4 regions of the Flavobacterium sp. GNP001 genome follow, and region 3 is predicted to be linked to each of the others. Evidence: riboswitches for the same ligand, from Rfam matches in the RefSeq annotation. Region 3 holds a riboswitch; each other region holds the start of a gene.
The links. Region 3 has a riboswitch for S-adenosylmethionine ahead of ACXX8U_RS06280 (Na+/H+ antiporter NhaC family protein). Riboswitches for the same ligand answer to the same signal wherever they lie in the genome.
Positions count from the first base shown of each region.

Region 1: another riboswitch for S-adenosylmethionine. It lies ahead of ACXX8U_RS15115 (homocysteine S-methyltransferase family protein); the one in region 3 lies ahead of ACXX8U_RS06280 (Na+/H+ antiporter NhaC family protein).
Region 2: another riboswitch for S-adenosylmethionine. It lies ahead of ACXX8U_RS01135 (homocysteine S-methyltransferase family protein); the one in region 3 lies ahead of ACXX8U_RS06280 (Na+/H+ antiporter NhaC family protein).
Region 4: another riboswitch for S-adenosylmethionine. It lies ahead of ACXX8U_RS01070 (alpha/beta fold hydrolase); the one in region 3 lies ahead of ACXX8U_RS06280 (Na+/H+ antiporter NhaC family protein).

Region 1 is NZ_JBTGUX010000014.1:11,365-15,546, reverse strand. It holds partial or broken gene cobA (uroporphyrinogen-III C-methyltransferase) at 1-19, shown strand, start outside; gene ACXX8U_RS15125 (precorrin-2 dehydrogenase/sirohydrochlorin ferrochelatase family protein) at 22-612, shown strand; partial or broken gene ACXX8U_RS15120 (NAD(P)/FAD-dependent oxidoreductase) at 723-1,776, shown strand; SAM riboswitch class I at 1,869-1,988, shown strand; partial or broken gene ACXX8U_RS15115 (homocysteine S-methyltransferase family protein) at 2,260-3,262, shown strand; gene ACXX8U_RS15110 (dihydropteroate synthase) at 3,346-3,885, shown strand; partial or broken gene ACXX8U_RS15105 (vitamin B12 dependent-methionine synthase activation domain-containing protein) at 3,855-4,182, shown strand, end outside.
Region 2 is NZ_JBTGUX010000001.1:292,586-296,767, reverse strand. It holds gene metH (methionine synthase) at 1-1,020, opposite strand, end outside; gene ACXX8U_RS01135 (homocysteine S-methyltransferase family protein) at 1,461-2,462, opposite strand; SAM riboswitch class I at 2,757-2,868, opposite strand; gene ACXX8U_RS01130 (NAD(P)/FAD-dependent oxidoreductase) at 3,039-4,091, opposite strand.
Region 3 is NZ_JBTGUX010000001.1:1,475,437-1,479,618, reverse strand. It holds gene sucD (succinate--CoA ligase subunit alpha) at 1-626, shown strand, start outside; gene ACXX8U_RS06285 (hypothetical protein) at 841-1,263, shown strand; SAM-I-IV-variant riboswitch at 1,378-1,474, shown strand; gene ACXX8U_RS06280 (Na+/H+ antiporter NhaC family protein) at 1,529-2,851, shown strand; gene fabG (3-oxoacyl-[acyl-carrier-protein] reductase) at 3,035-3,781, shown strand; gene ACXX8U_RS06270 (hypothetical protein) at 3,881-4,182, shown strand, end outside.
Region 4 is NZ_JBTGUX010000001.1:277,044-281,225, reverse strand. It holds gene thrA (bifunctional aspartate kinase/homoserine dehydrogenase I) at 1-1,234, opposite strand, end outside; gene ACXX8U_RS01070 (alpha/beta fold hydrolase) at 1,254-2,216, opposite strand; SAM riboswitch class I at 2,294-2,401, opposite strand; gene ACXX8U_RS01065 (hypothetical protein) at 2,635-2,844, opposite strand; gene metK (methionine adenosyltransferase) at 3,551-4,182, shown strand, end outside.

The DNA.
Region 1 (4,182 bases), on a different contig from region 3:
ATCAAAAGAAATACAATAACATTGGAAAGGAACGAATTATATCCAATATTTTTAAAATTACACAACCTCAATGTACTTATTGTAGGTGGAGGAAATGTGGGTTTAGAAAAATTATCTTTCATGTTGAAATCGAGTCCGAATGCGAATGTTGAGGTAGTTGCCCCAAAGTTTTTACCAGAACTGGAAAGCTTGGCTGCAAAACATCCTTCGGTGCAATTAACCCATAAAAAGTTCAATCGCTGGATGCTTCGCAAACGCCACATGGTAATTGCCTGCACAGATGATTTAAAAGTAAATAAAAGAGTATACGATTTGTCCCGAAAAAGATTTCTGATTTGCAACATTGCTGATACACCGCCATTATGTGATTATTATTTGGGCGGAATTGTAACTAAAGGAAATGTTAAAATCGCTATTTCAACTAACGGAAAATCACCAACAACTGCCAAAAGATTACGGGAGTTTTTTGAAGAAATCATTCCGGACGATATCAATAAAATGGTCGAAAACCTGAATGAATATCGCAAAACGCTGAAAGGAAATTTCGAAGAAAAAGTTCAAAAGATGAATGAAATTACCGAGTCGTTGAAGAATAAAGAGCCAAGAGAATAGAATAAAGAGCAAAGAATTCGACTGATATTTATCATTTAAAATAGTAAAAATCAATCGTTAATTTGCAGTAAAATAGTTTAGCACAATTACATTATATAAAGAATAAAAAAATGGTTAAAACAGACATACTTATAATAGGAGCCGGACCAACAGGTTTATTTGCAGTTTTTGAAGCAGGATTGTTAAAACTGAAATGTCATATTTTAGATGCTTTGCCACAAGCAGGTGGACAATTATCTGAATTATACCCAAAAAAACCTATTTATGATATCCCGGGATTTCCGGAAGTATTGAGCAGGAGATTTAGTAGATAATCTAATGGAACAAATCAAGCGATTCGAACCAGGTTTTACACTCGGAGAACGTGCTGAAACAATTGAAAAACAAGAAGACGGAAGTTTTATTGTGACTTCAAATAAAGGGAAAAGATTTCATGCGCCAGTAATTGCTATTGCTGGAGGATTAGGAAGTTTTGAACCAAGAAAACCATTAATCGAAGACATTGAATTTTACGAAGACAAAGGAATTAAATACTTTATTAAAAACCCGGAAAAATTCAGAGACAAAAGAGTAGTGATTGCCGGAGGAGGAGATTCTGCTTTGGACTGGAGTATTTTCTTGTCGAATGTTGCTTCTGAGGTAACTTTGATTCACCGTAGAAACGAATTTAGAGGCGCTTTAGACTCTGTAGAAAAAGTACAGGAATTGAAGAACTCAGGAAAAATAAAAATGATTACACCGGCAGAAGTAGTTGGTTTAAACGGTGCCGAGCATTTAGAATCAATTGATATTGAAGAAAATGGAGCGCACAGAACTATTGCTACGGATTATTTTATTCCGCTTTTTGGATTAACACCAAAATTAGGTCCTATTGGAGACTGGGGATTAGACATTGAAAAAAATGCCATCAAAGTAAATAATGCTTTGGATTACCAAACGAACATTACAGGAATTTTTGCCATTGGTGACGTAAATACCTATCCAGGGAAACTAAAATTAATTCTTTGTGGATTCCACGAAGCCACATTAATGTGTCAGGCAGCCTACCAAATCATCAATCCAGGTAAGAAATATGTATTGAAATATACTACAGTTTCAGGTGTTGACGGATTTGACGGAACTCGTAAAGAAGCTCCAAAAGCCGTGGTGAAAGCCATAGTTTAACAACTTAGTACAAACTAGTTAAAAAATATAGCGCTAATACTTGCAAGTATTAGCGCTATGTCTTTACTTTGCACTGTTCATATATTTATTGAAAGTTATCACGAAAGGCGGAGGGAAAGACCCAATGAAACCTTAGCAACCCTTTATCTTTAAAGAAGGTGCTACATTCTACTTTATGCTGAACCAGTTTCAGTATCTAAGATAGATAACACACGAATACTCACTTAGTATTTCTCAAACCTTTTCTTGACAACATATCGATATTTAGCCTACTGAATTAATTTCAGTATCAGGAGCGAACAATTGGCGTTTTTTTGCCAATACCGTTCCCGCTTTCCGTTGCAATCTTTTACTTTTTTAACAAAAAAAGTAAAAGGATTTTCACTGTAATCGGGGCTAAAGAGCTTAAATAGTGAACTTTTGTAATTATTAATCAAAAGTGTGAATCCGATACTTATCGAGATTTACAAGAAATAAAAAGAAATGTCAAGTATTCAAGAAGCCATTAAAAAAAACATACTCATACTCGATGGAGCTATGGGAACCATGTTGCAACGCTACAATTTTTCTGAAGAAGATTTTCGAGGAGAACGTTTCAAAGATTTTCCGCATTCCTTAAAAGGGAATAACGATTTATTGTCACTAACGCAACCACAAGCTATCAAAGCAGTTCACGCAGCTTATTTTGAAGCAGGAGCTGATATTGTAGAAACCAATACGTTCTCAGGAACGACTATCGGAATGGCAGATTACCATCTTGAAGATTTGGTGTATGAACTCAACTACGAATCGGCACGAATTGCCCGTGAAGTAGCCGATGAATTCACAGCCAAAAATCCAGACAAACCTCGTTTTGTAGCCGGGTCAATAGGACCAACAAACAGAACGGCAAGCATGTCACCAGATGTAAATGATCCGGGATACAGAGCCGTAACTTTCGATGATTTGCGCATTGCTTACAAACAACAAGTTGAAGCTTTGATTGACGGAGGAAGTGATTTGTTGTTAGTAGAAACTATTTTCGACACGTTAAATGCTAAAGCAGCACTTTTTGCTATTGAAGAAGTAAAAGACGAACGCAATATTGATATTCCAATTCATGGTTTCAGGAACCATTACGGATGCTTCAGGAAGAACACTTTCAGGGCAAACCGTAGAAGCTTTTTTAGTTTCGGTTTCTCACATTCCATTGCTAAGTGTTGGTTTCAATTGTGCCTTGGGAGCTGATTTGTTGAAGCCTTATTTGCAAACTTTATCACAAAACACTTCGTTCAATGTGTCGGCGCATCCTAATGCAGGATTGCCAAATGCTTTTGGAGAGTACGATGAAACACCAGAGCAAATGCAAGCTTTCATCAAAGAATATTTAGACGATAATTTAGTCAATATCATAGGTGGTTGTTGCGGAACAACGCCAGAACATATCAAGTTGATTGCTGATATTGCGAAGGATTATAAACCAAGAGTATCAACAGCAACGATGTAAACGTAAAGATGCGCTTTACCGCGTCTGAATTATAGCCACGAATTCATTGTAATTATTGGGTTTGAGGCACAAAAAAATAAAAAATGGCACAAGCAGAAACTAGAAAAAACCTTGTATTATCGGGATTAGAGCCTTTAATCATTACGCCGGAAAGCGTTTTTGTGAATATTGGTGAACGAACGAATGTTACAGGTTCTAGAAAATTCCTTCGATTAATCAAGGAAGAAAAATACGAAGAAGCACTCAGTATTGCTAAAGAGCAAGTAGAAGGTGGCGCACAAATCATCGATATTAATATGGATGAAGGAATGCTGGATGGTGAATATGCCATGACAAAATTCCTGAATTTAATTGCTGCCGAACCAGATATTTCCAGAGTGCCAATCATGATTGACAGCTCGAAATGGGATATTATAGAAGCAGGATTAAAAGTAGTTCAAGGAAAGAGTGTCGTAAACTCTATTTCTTTAAAGGAAGGAGAAGAACAATTTATTCATCACGCTAAATTGATTAAGCGTTATGGAGCTGCGGCTATTATTATGGCTTTTGATGAGGTAGGTCAAGCTGACAATTACGAACGCCGAATAGAAATTTGCCAGCGTTTGCGTATGATATTTTGGTAAACAAAGTTGGTTTTCCTCCGCAAGACATCATTTTCGATTTAAATATATTCCCAGTGGCAACTGGAATGGAAGAACACCGCTTGAACGCATTGGATTTCTTTAGAGGAACCAAATGGGTTCGAGAAAATTTGCTAGATGCACACATTAGTGGTGGAGTAAGTAATGTTTCGTTTTCGTTTAGAGGAAATGATACCGTTCGGGAAGCGATGCACTCCGTTTTCTTGTACCACGCTATTCAAAACGGAATGACGATGGGAATAGTAAATCCTGAGATGCTTTCTATTTACGACGAAATTC
Region 2 (4,182 bases), 1.2 Mb from region 3:
AAACGCATCCACTCCTTTTACTAATGAGTGTGTAATTCTTTCTTGAACGGTTCCAGAACGCCATTCTAAAACTGCCTTTTCATTTGTTTTGGATCCGTCGCCTTTAACATTCTCAGCAAAATCGAGCAAACGTTCTGTCGCATCGTCGCGTCTGTCCAGAATCACATCTTCAACATGCTCTAATAAATCTTTCGGAATCTCATCATAAATCGACAACATTTCAGGATTTACAATCCCCATCGTCATTCCGTTTTGAATGGCGTGGTACAAGAAAACCGAGTGCATCGCCTCACGAACCGTATCGTTTCCTCTGAACGAAAACGAAACGTTACTCACTCCACCACTGATGTGTGCATGCGGTAAATTTTCGCGAACCCACTTGGTTCCTCTAAAGAAATCCAACGCATTCAAGCGGTGCTCTTCCATACCTGTTGCTACTGGGAAAATATTCAAATCGAAAATGATATCTTGTGGCGGAAATCCAATTCCCACCAAAATATCATACGAACGCTGACAAATTTCAACACGCCTTTCGTAATTATCCGCTTGACCCACTTCGTCAAAAGCCATCACAATTACCGCCGCTCCGTAACGCTTTATCAATTTAGCATGGTGAATAAAAGCTGCTTCGCCTTCTTTCAACGAAATCGAATTCACAACACATTTCCCTTGTACGACTTTCAAACCGGCCTCAATGATTTCCCATTTTGAGCTATCAATCATAATCGGCACACGGGAAATATCCGGCTCAGCCGCAATCAAATTCAGAAATTTGGTCATCGCATATGCGCCATCAAGCATTCCCTCATCCATGTTAATATCAATGATTTGTGCACCGCCTTCTACTTGCTGGCGCGCAATATCAAGCGCCTCATCGTATTTTTCTTCCTTAATCAATCGAAGAAATTTTCTCGAACCCGTCACATTGGTTCGTTCCCCCACATTCACAAATACACTTTCCGGCGTAATAATTAAGGGCTCCAATCCTGATAATACTAGGTTTCTTCTTTTTTCTGCCATTTTAATTTAAGTTACTAAGACCCTAAGTAGCATAGGTTCTGAGTTGTTTTTATGATATCATTTGCTGCAAAGTTTTCAAAACCTTACCATTTTATTTCAATTCTTTTTTGGGCGTGTCCCTCCAAAAAAAGTCGGGTCGGGCTATTCGTTTCAAGTACTCAATCAATTCCGTTAGCACTCCATTGATATGCGGGCTTTCCACTACTATCCCTCAAGCGGGCATTGTGCTAACAACACATTTTTTTTTATTGATTCTTTCGTTTCTTTATTCTTCAATTTTGTCATTCTGAGGAACGAAGAATCTAAACAAGTTGCTCACATAATAAAGATTGCTTCGCCAGTTCGTTATCGCTTGGGTCTTCGTTCCTCAGAAAGACAAACTAACCACGAAATTGCATTTCTTTTGCTTGACATTGAAAAAAACAATACCCAACCAAAAACTACATCACCGCAGTCGAAACTCTCGGTTTATATTCCTTAGCGATATCGGCAATTAATTTGATGTGTGCTGGTGTTGTTCCGCAACAACCTCCTATTATATTTACTAAATTATCGTCTAAATATTCTTTGATAAAAGCTTGCATCTGTTCTGGTGTTTCATCGTATTCTCCAAAGGCATTAGGTAAACCTGCGTTAGGATGCGCCGACACATTGAACGATGTGTTTTGTGACAAAGTTTGCAAATAAGGTTTCAATAAATCAGCACCAAGTGCGCAATTGAATCCTACGCTCAACAACGGAATATGCGAAACAGAAATCAAGAAAGCCTCAACCGTTTGTCCCGAAAGTGTTCTTCCAGACGCATCGGTAATGGTTCCTGAAACCATAATTGGAATATCAAGATTACGTTCGTCTTTTACTTCTTCAATAGCAAAAAGCGCTGCTTTGGCATTTAGGGTATCAAAAATAGTTTCTACCAAAAGTAAATCGCAACCGCCATCCATAAGTGCTTCTACCTGTTGCTTGTACGCGATGCGCAAATCATCAAAAGTTACGGCTCTGTAACCGGGATCGTTTACATCTGGCGACATGCTTGCTGTTCTGTTCGTGGGTCCAATGGAACCCGCAACAAAACGAGGTTTGTCTGGATTTTTGGCGGTGTATTCATCGGCTACTTCGCGGGCTATTTTTGCCGACTCATAGTTCAATTCATACACATATTCTTCCAGATAGTAATCGGCCATACCGATGGTGGTTCCTGAGAAAGTATTGGTTTCAACAATATCAGCTCCAGCTTCAAAATAAGCGGCATGAACGTCTTTTATAGCTTGTGGCTGCGTGAGCGACAATAAATCGTTGTTTCCTTTTAGCGAATGCGGAAAATCCTTGAAACGCTCTCCTCTAAAATCTTCTTCGGAGAAATTGTAACGTTGCAACATGGTTCCCATAGCTCCATCAAGGATGAGGATGTTTTTTTTAATGGCTTCGTGAATGCTTGACATAACTTTTTATTGCTTGCAAAACACAATTTGAAATTGTGATTTTTACTTTTGATTAGTATTTCCAAAAGTTCCCCAATTTTTCTTTATAGCCCCGATTGCAGTGAAAATCCTTTTATTTTTTTCTTTAAAAAATAAAAGATTACTTCACTAAACTTTCATTTTAAACGGAGTTCAGTGAACTTCGTTTGTAACGGAAAGCGGGAACGATTATGACTGAAAAGCGCCATTAATCTGCTCTAAAAAATTCGATAAGTTGTCAAGAAAAGGTTTGAGAAATACTGTAGAAGTATTCTTGTGTTATCTATCTTTGATACTGGTTGTATAAAGTAGAATGTAGCACCTTCTTTAAAAATAAAGGGTTGCTAAGGTTTCATTGGGTCTTTCCCTCCGCCTTTCGTGATAACTTTCAATAAATATAGGAACAGTGCAAAGGAACGACATAGCGCTAACAATTGCAAGTATTTTTTTTAAAGATTCTTAGGTAGTTTGTTGCAAAACTTTTAAATGGAAAGTTCTGAATTACTAAGATTTTAACCAATCTTAGCAACTCAGAACCTTTGTAACTCTGCAACTTTTTTACACGATTGCTTTTACAACCGCTTTTGGAGCTTCTTTACGAGTTCCGTCAAAACCATCTACACCTGAAACGGTAGTGTATTTTAACACATAACGCTTTCCTGGATTAATGATTTGGTAAGCCGCTTGACACATTAAAGTGGCTTCGTGGAATCCGCATAAAATCAATTTTAATTTTCCTGGATAGGTATTTACGTCGCCAATAGCGAAAATTCCAGGAATATTGGTTTGGTAATCTAAAGCGTTGTTAACTTTGATTGCGTTCTTTTCGATTTCTAATCCCCAATCACCAATTGGACCTAACTTTGGCGTAAGACCAAAAAGCGGAATAAAGTAATCGGTTTCGATGGTGCGTTGTGCGCCATTTTCCTCGACTACAACTGCCTCAAGATGCTCAGCTCCTTTTAAACCTACTACTTCACCTGGCGTAATCATTTTAATTTTTCCGGCTGATTTAAGCTCTTGAACTTTTTCTACAGAGTCTAAAGCACCACGAAACTCGTTGCGACGGTGAATCAAAGTCACTTCTGAAGCTACATTTGACAAAAAGATACTCCAATCTAGAGCCGAATCACCACCTCCAGCGATAACTACGCGCTTGTCACGGAATTTCTCTGGGTTTTTGATAAAGTATTTAATTCCTTTGTCTTCGTAGAATTCGATGTCCTCAATCAATGGTTTTCTTGGTTCAAAACTACCTAATCCACCAGCAATAGCAATAACTGGTGCATGGAATTTCTTGCCTTTGTTTGAAGTCACAATAAAAGTTCCGTCTTCTTGTTTTTCGATGGTTTCAGCACGTTCACCTAAGGTAAAACCTGGTTCGAACTGCTTGATTTGCTCCATTAAGTTATCTACTAAATCACCAGCTAATACTTCTGGAAATCCAGGAATATCATAAATAGGTTTTTTAGGATATAACTCTGATAACTGCCCACCTGCTTGTGGCAAAGCATCTAATATATGGCATTTTAATTTTAATAATCCTGCTTCAAAAACTGCAAATAAACCTGTTGGCCCCGCGCCAATAATGAGTATGTCTGTTTTAATCATTTTGATTTAATTTAGTATCCTTTGTTGTGCCTCCAATTATACTTGTAGACTGTTATGGAAATTGTTAATTGTGTTTATCTATGTTATTGTA
Region 3 (4,182 bases):
TGGAAGCTGCTGATGCTGGTATTAAAGTAATTATTGCAATTACTGAAGGAATTCCAGTTGCAGATATGATTAAAGCTAATGCTTATGTAAAAGAAAGAAATGCAAGATTAATTGGTCCAAACTGTCCAGGTGTAATCACCCCAGGTGAAGCTAAAGTTGGTATCATGCCAGGTTTTGTATTCAAAAAAGGTACAGTTGGTATTGTTTCTAAATCAGGTACTTTAACTTATGAAGCAGCTGACCAAGTTGTAAAACAAGGATTAGGAATTACTACTGCAATTGGTATTGGTGGAGATCCAATTATTGGAACCACTACAAAAGAAGCAGTTGAATTGTTAATGAATGATCCTGAGACAGAATTAATCATTATGATTGGTGAAATTGGTGGTCAATTAGAAGCTGATGCTGCTAAATGGATAAAAGCTGACGGTAACCGCAAACCAGTTGTTGGATTCATTGCTGGAGAAACAGCTCCTGCAGGAAGAACAATGGGTCACGCTGGTGCAATTGTTGGAGGATCTGACGATACAGCTGCTGCTAAAAAACAAATCATGAGAGACAATGGAATTCACGTTGTTGATTCACCAGCTGAAATTGGTAAAAAAGTAAAAGAAATTTTAGGATAATCACCTGAAATTTAAATATTAAAAAGCCTCACATTTTGTGGGGCTTTTTTTGTTGTAAATTGAATTAAAGAAATATCTTTGCACTTTATTTAAAAAATCTTGCATCCAAGTTTTTATTTTAATAAAAAACAAAACATACGAATAGTTTTCAGTGAGCCTCACGATGTTGTGAGGTCTTTTTTTGTGAAAATCTATTCCATTAAAAATAACATATATGTACAAAGAATTAGAAAAATTCACGGTTACCAATCAATTTTTATTTAATGTTGATGATAGTTTAGAGCAAGTTTGTAATGCTTCTGAAGGATCTGGCGTGTTTTTAGTTTACGCAGTAGGTGACGAGAAAGAATTAATTATGGTTGGTTCTACGGGGACTGTTCAAAATAACGGCGCTTTGAAAATAAAAAATGGCGGTTTATTCGATAAAATTGTCGAAGGTCACCAATTTGCAAAAACAGGAAGAAAATATTCTTGGCCAGCTCAAATGAAAAAAGAAGCTATATCTGCTCTTGAAGTAGTTTGGTATGAGACTTTTAATAATGAAGTGAAATCAATTCCAACTGCTGTAGAAGGTCAAGTTTTACAATCATTTTTGGATGAAAACGGAAGGCTGCCTAGATGGAATGTTGCTTTCTAATAAATTTAGCATTTTAGATTAAGTACAAACGCTACCTTTTTCGGGTAGCGTTTTTTTATTATCAAATTTTAAAGCATTTGTTTGCAAATATTGTAATAGATTGTGTATTTTTGCACCCGTTATCACGAATCCTGCAAAGGGATAGCAACCTGCAACAACAAGCAAGGTGCTAAAACGATAAGCCAAATCCTTTGGAAAAAATGTTGTTTACATTCCCAATACCAGCTTTGTTTTTCGTCATAACACTTAATTTAAAATTATTTTTATGACAAATTTTACTAAGGAATCCGGAAATCCGTATGCTTTGATTCCGCTATTTATTTTTATTTTTACTTTTTTGGGTGCTGGTATTTTACTAGACGATTTTTATGCATTTCCTTCACCAGTTGCCGTATTGGTAGGTATTATTGCCGCATTTATATTATTTAAAACATCAACTGACGATAAAGTAGATACTTTAATTGCTGGTTGTGGTGATAGTAAAATAATGACGATGTGCTTGATTTATTTGTTCGCTGGTGCTTTTGCCGTGGTGAGTAAAGCAATGGGTGGTGTAGATGCCGTAGTAAATTTAGGGATTAGTACTATTGATGTGGCTTATTTTCCGTTAGGGATTTTCTTGATAGCCTCGTTTTTATCTACTGCTACAGGAACTTCAGTTGGGGCTATTGTTGCAATTGGACCAATTGCGATATCGCTCGCTGATAAAAGTGGTGCTTCAATGCCATTAATAGCAGGTGCTTTACTAGGAGGTTCTATGCTTGGGGATAATTTATCAATGATTTCAGATACGACAATAGCTGCTACTCAATCTCTTGGTTGTGATTTGAAAGATAAATTTAAGATCAACTTGTTTATAGCACTTCCGGCAGCCATTGTAACTATTTTAATTTTCTTTTATTTGGGTTTTAATTCAGATGTTGTTGCTGTCGATATTGCTAAAAATGATTACTCTTTGTGGGCTATTTTGCCGTATGTTTTGGTAATCGTTCTTGCCGTTGTGGGTGTTAATGTATTTTATACATTATTGCTAGGGACTATAATTGCAGGTTTGATTGGTTTTTATAACGATTCATTTACGGTAATGGAGTTTACTCAGAAAATTTATGAGGGATTTACGAGTATGACCGATATCTTTTTACTTTCGATGCTAACAGGAGGATTAGCTGCTATGGTTGATAAAGCTGGAGGTATTACTTGGGTTTTAAACCAGATTAAAAAAAGAATTAAAAGTAAAAAATCAGCACAAACAGGTATTGGAGTTTTAGTAGGTTTTGCCAATCTAGCTATTGCTAACAATACCGTTTCAATTGTGATTACTGGGCCTATTGCAAAAGAAATTAATGATGAGTACGGATTGAGCGCTAAAAAGTCAGCTACTATTTTAGATATTTTTTCATGCGTCATTCAAGGAATATTGCCTTATGGAGCTCAAATTTTGTTGATACTGAGTTATGCCAATGGCAAATTAGATTTTCTTGATATTTTGAGTAATGCATGGTATCATTTTTTTTTACTTGTATTTACATTGATTGCTATTTATGCTGCTTTTTGGGATAAACTAGCCTACCGTTTTTTGAAGGTATAATTGTAAAAATTATTGTTCATAATCAAGCCTAAATTTTTTTTAAAAAAGGAAATAGTATATATTTGGCAAGTCGTTTTTAGCCCTGATAGCAACGGAAATCCTTTTGGGTACGCGATAGCGGACCTAAAAGATTGCAGTGAATAGCAGGAATAGCTTCGAATAAAAAATAACTAATTTTTGATTATGAAATTACTAGAAGGAAAAGTTGCCATTATAACAGGCGCAAGTCGCGGAATTGGAAAAGGAATTGCAGAAGTTTTTGCAAAACATGGCGCTAATGTTGCGTTTACATACAGTTCATCAGTAGAGTCGGCAATGGCCTTGGAGAACGAATTAAATGCATTGGGCATCAAGGCAAAAGGATACCAATCAAACGCAGCGGATTTTAATGAAGCGCAAACGTTTGTGGATGCAGTTTTGGCTGATTTTGGTACGGTTGACGTATTGATTAACAACGCAGGAATTACAAAAGATAATTTGTTGATGCGTATGTCTGAAGAGGATTTTGACAATGTTATGGATGTGAACTTGAAATCGGTTTTTAATATGACAAAAGCCATTCAACGTACCTTTTTAAAGCAACGCGCAGGATCAATTATTAATATGAGTTCTGTGGTTGGTGTGAAAGGAAATGCGGGACAAACGAACTATGCGGCTTCAAAAGCGGGTGTAATTGGTTTTTCGAAATCAGTTGCTTTAGAATTAGGATCAAGAAATATTCGTTGTAACGTAATTGCGCCTGGATTTATTGAAACTGAAATGACTGCAAAGTTAAACGAAGATGTAGTAAAAGGTTGGAGAGATGGAATTCCGTTAAAAAGAGGTGGCTCTACTGAAGATGTTGCAAACGCTTGTCTTTTCTTTGCATCGGATATGAGTGCTTATGTAACTGGTCAGGTACTTAATGTATGTGGCGGAATGTTGACTTAAAACGTCATTAAAAGTTTTAAAATTCAAAGATTGACTGAATTTTAAACTTTAAAACATACTATAAGCTGTAAATTCTTCAAATCTTTTAAAAAAGAATAAATGACAACAAACACAATACTATTGATACTTTTATCTTTGATACTTGCTGGGGTGTTGTCGTATTTACAGTATATTTTTAAAGCCAAAAATCAAACTAAAACAGTTTGGTTTTTGGCTTTTTTGCGTTTTTTATCGCTTTTTGGTATTTTATTGCTTTTGATAAATCCGATCGTAACTCGTAAAACCTTAGAGTTATTTAAAACTCCTTTGGCAATTGTGGCCGATAATTCGAGCTCGATTTCTTTTTTAGAAGCTACCAAACAAGTCAAAGGAACAATGCAAGCTTTGCAAGATAACGCAGC
Region 4 (4,182 bases), 1.2 Mb from region 3:
GAATCGGAACAATTTTATTCTTGATTAATGCGGTGTAAGGCTTGTGAAACGTACTTAAATCCTGCCCGATAATAGAGATGACAGCAACATCATCAGCCACAGTTATTTTATTGACATCTTTCGAATAGAAATCATTTTCGAATTCCTTTTCCAATTCAATCATGGCAGTAGTAGCTTTGTCAGCAGCCACAACCAAACCTATTCCACGCTCTGATGAACCTTGCGAAATGATACTTACACTGATATTATTGTCGCCCATTACTCTAAAAATTCGAGCATCGACACCTGTTTTACCAAGCAAACCTCTTCCTTCCAGATTGACCAAAGCCACATTTTCAAGAACCGAAAGCGTTTTAATTCCCTCCTTGTTAGAATTCGAAGTAATTAAAGTGCCTTTATTTTCATGATTGAAAGTATTTAAAATACGTAGCGGAATGTTTTTTTCTAATAACGGAATGATGGTTTTGGCGTGCAAAATAGTAGCTCCAAAATTAGCAATCTCATTCGCCTCATTAAACGATAGATGATCAATTTTCTTAGCATCGACAACTAAATCAGGATTGGCAGTATAAATTCCGTCAACGTGTGTGTAATTTTGTAATTCTTCGGCATTTAAATAATTGGCAATCAACGAAGCGGTGTAATTACTCCCGTTTCTACCTAAAGTTGTAGTATCATTATTGGTCGTAGAACCTATAAAACCCGTGATTATATTAACCGTATTTTCCGTGTTTTGCTTAAAAAAAGCAACTACATTTTTCTTCGAAAGTTGTTCTAAGGGTTGTGCATCACCAAATTTAGCATCGGTTTTTATCAATTCACGCGTATCGGTAAAACGAGCATGGATTCCTTTTTCTATCAAGATTGCCGTAAGTAATTTTGCCGAAAGCAATTCGCCTTTAGACAAAATTTGGTCTTTAATTTTTTTACTGTAATCGCCAATCAGACTTACACCTTCAAACAATTTTTCTAAAATAGTAAACTCCTCAGACAAATCAACAGCATGATAAACATCTTGCTGGTATTTTTTAAAATCTTCAAAAAGTGGCTTGTAATCTCCGTTTTGAGAAGCAATGGTTAAAATTTGTTCCAATTCATCTGTTGCGTTACCACGTGCCGAAACCACAACTGCAATTTCTTCGCCTTGCTTTACTTTGTCTGTTATTATGGCAACCACCTTATTTAATCCGTCACCATTTGATAACGATTTACCTCCAAATTTTAATATTTTCATTGTGTTGTGTGTTTGTAGCTTAGAATAAATCTTGAAGCAAATTGTGTAATTGTTTGTATTCTATCAAAAAAGCATCGTGTCCGTGAATGGAAACTATTTCTTGATAACTGACGTTTTTATTTAATTTTTGTAGTTGCTCAAAAGTGATTTTGTTTTCATTGGCTGTAAAAAACAAATCCGAATTGATTGCGATGATATGAATTTCTGCCGTTACAGCTTCGATTGTATCTTCAAATGATGACCGATTGCGAGTGACATCAATAGTTTTCAGTAATTGATTCATCATTTTATAGGATGCCAATTGAAAACGCTGTTGCAATTTTTCGCCGTGATGCAACAACCAACTTTCAACATTAAAAATGGCTAACTCCTCATTAGTGGTTCGCTGAAATTTTGCCGTAAATGATTCTGGAGTTCGGTAACACAACATCGCGTGTGCGCGGGCATCTTGAATGGGTTTAGACGAATTATTCAGAATTTGTTCTTGCAAAAAACAATTGGCAATAAGCCAGTCTGTCGCTTTCCAATCGGTTGCAATAGGAATTAATTTTTGGGTTATTGTTGGTTCTAATGCGGCCATTTCCCAGGCAATTCCACCACCTACAGAACCTCCAATAATAGCATAAAGTCGTTCTATTTTAAGAAAACGAATCCCTTCAATAAAAATTCTAGCGATGTCTCTTGCTGTAAAATCAAGATGATTTTCAATTATAGCGCCATCAAATCCATTTCCAGGAACGTTAAAAGCAAGTACGGTATATTTGGTAGTATCGATAGTTTTGTTAGCGCCAATTAGGTCATTCCACCAACCGTTATCGCCCACCACCTGTGAATTTCCGGTTAGCGCATGATTGACCAAAACAAGGGGAGCTGTATGCAAAGGCAATCCAAAAGCTTGATAACTTAAGTTTAGAGCAACATAAATTGCACCTGACTCCGTGGTGAAATTGTGTAAAGTAATAGTTGTTGGTTTATTTTCCAATTTCAAATCTGTTATAATTAGGACTTGTGTTTGGAAATATTAGAAAGAAAGCTAGGTGTTATCTAGACAAATTCTTAGTGTTATCTTTCCACGATGGGCGTGGTAGAATGCAGCACCTTCTTCGATAAATCGAAGGGTTGCTAAGGCTTCATCGGGTCTAATCCCTCTGCCTTTCTTTATAACATTTCAATACTGTTGTGAACTTTGTGAGTGCAAATTAAAGATTAATTTCGGTAACCACCAAATTTAAATACGCAATCGATTTTTGTACGTCGCAAAGTAAATTACTTTGGTACAAACATTAAAAACATAGGAAGTCCTGACAAGGTAACTTAGAACAAAACCATTTTTTTACCTTGCCAAAACAACCTTTTTAATTACTGGGTTACAAATATTTTTAACCTGAAAAGCTATTGCCTTAAATAAATAACTCTTCATTCTCTTGAGAATACATTAAAAAAAGTAATGAATTTGGGACTAACTTTTGAGCAATTGCATCATTAGTTACGAACTCAAATCGTGGGTGAATTAAAACATTTACAGCTTCAACTGCTTTGATTTTCTTGTTTCGAAAATTGAACTTTCGTAAAAAACGAAACGGATCTGATAAACTTCTTTTTGTTTTCATACTATTGGTTGTTAAAATGTTACTCTTGTTTTTCTGTTCATAAATTTCTTAAAGCAAAAAACCCTTTTAGATGTAAATCCAAAAGGGTTTTAAGTAGTTTGTACTTATTATTATCCTTGGGATTCACGAATAGGGAGTGCCAAATGCGGCTTTTGCAACGCAATGCATCGAAATTTGGACTGACTGTTTTATGTAATTATTTAAAACGTATTGATTCATCTATTGTTTGTGTGATATTCGAATTTCTCAAAAAAAAAGCTTCCTTGTTCAGGAAGCTTTAGTATATAATTTTAAATTAAAATTATGCTATAAGCATCCCTCAGGAATTTTCCTGTGCGACTTTATGCGAAAAGCAGATTGAAATTTTCATTTTGTTTTGATTTGAAAGTCAAATATGCAACTTAATTATGACAAAAACAAGAGCGTCAAGGAATTAATTCAAATTATTTTCAAAAAACATATTAAAAGGGCCGATTTTTTATCGGCAAAAAAAAGTTAAGTTTAATTTGCAATTCAAAATGGTTTCATACCTTTGCACCCAAATACAAGAGGAAAAATTTGAACTGATTGCAACCTCTTCATAATGAAATAAATTCATTGTGAATACTGAATAATTTTCAGTAAAAAAATGCTAAAGCAGGAACTCTCCTTTAGACCTTTTCAGCAATTATTTTTTCTCGCTTAATTTTATAAAATAATAAAACTTATGGCCTATTTATTTACGTCAGAATCTGTGAGCGAAGGACATCCAGACAAAATTGCAGATCAAATTTCAGACGCATTAATTGATAACTTTCTAGCATTTGATGCTGAATCAAAAGTAGCTTGTGAAACTTTAGTAACTACTGGTCAAGTTATTTTGGCCGGAGAAGTTAAATCAAATACATACTTAGATGTGCAAAATATCGCACGCGAAGTCATTCGAAAAATTGGTTATACAAAAAGTGAGTACATGTTTGAAGCTAATTCATGCGGTATTCTTTCGGCTATTCACGAACAATCTGCTGATATTAATCAAGGTGTTGACAGAGCAAGCAAAGAAGAGCAAGGCGCTGGTGACCAAGGAATGATGTTTGGTTATGCAACTAACGAGACTGAAAATTACATGCCATTGGCACTTGATTTGTCACACAAATTATTGCAAGAATTAGCTGTTTTACGTCGTGAGAATAACGAAATCACCTATTTACGTCCTGATGCTAAATCACAAGTAACTTTAGAATACAGCGACGATAACAAACCAACTCGTATTGATGCGATTGTTATCTCTACGCAACACGATGATTTTGATGAAGAAGCTGCTATGCTTGCTAAAATCAAAAAAGACATTATCGAAAT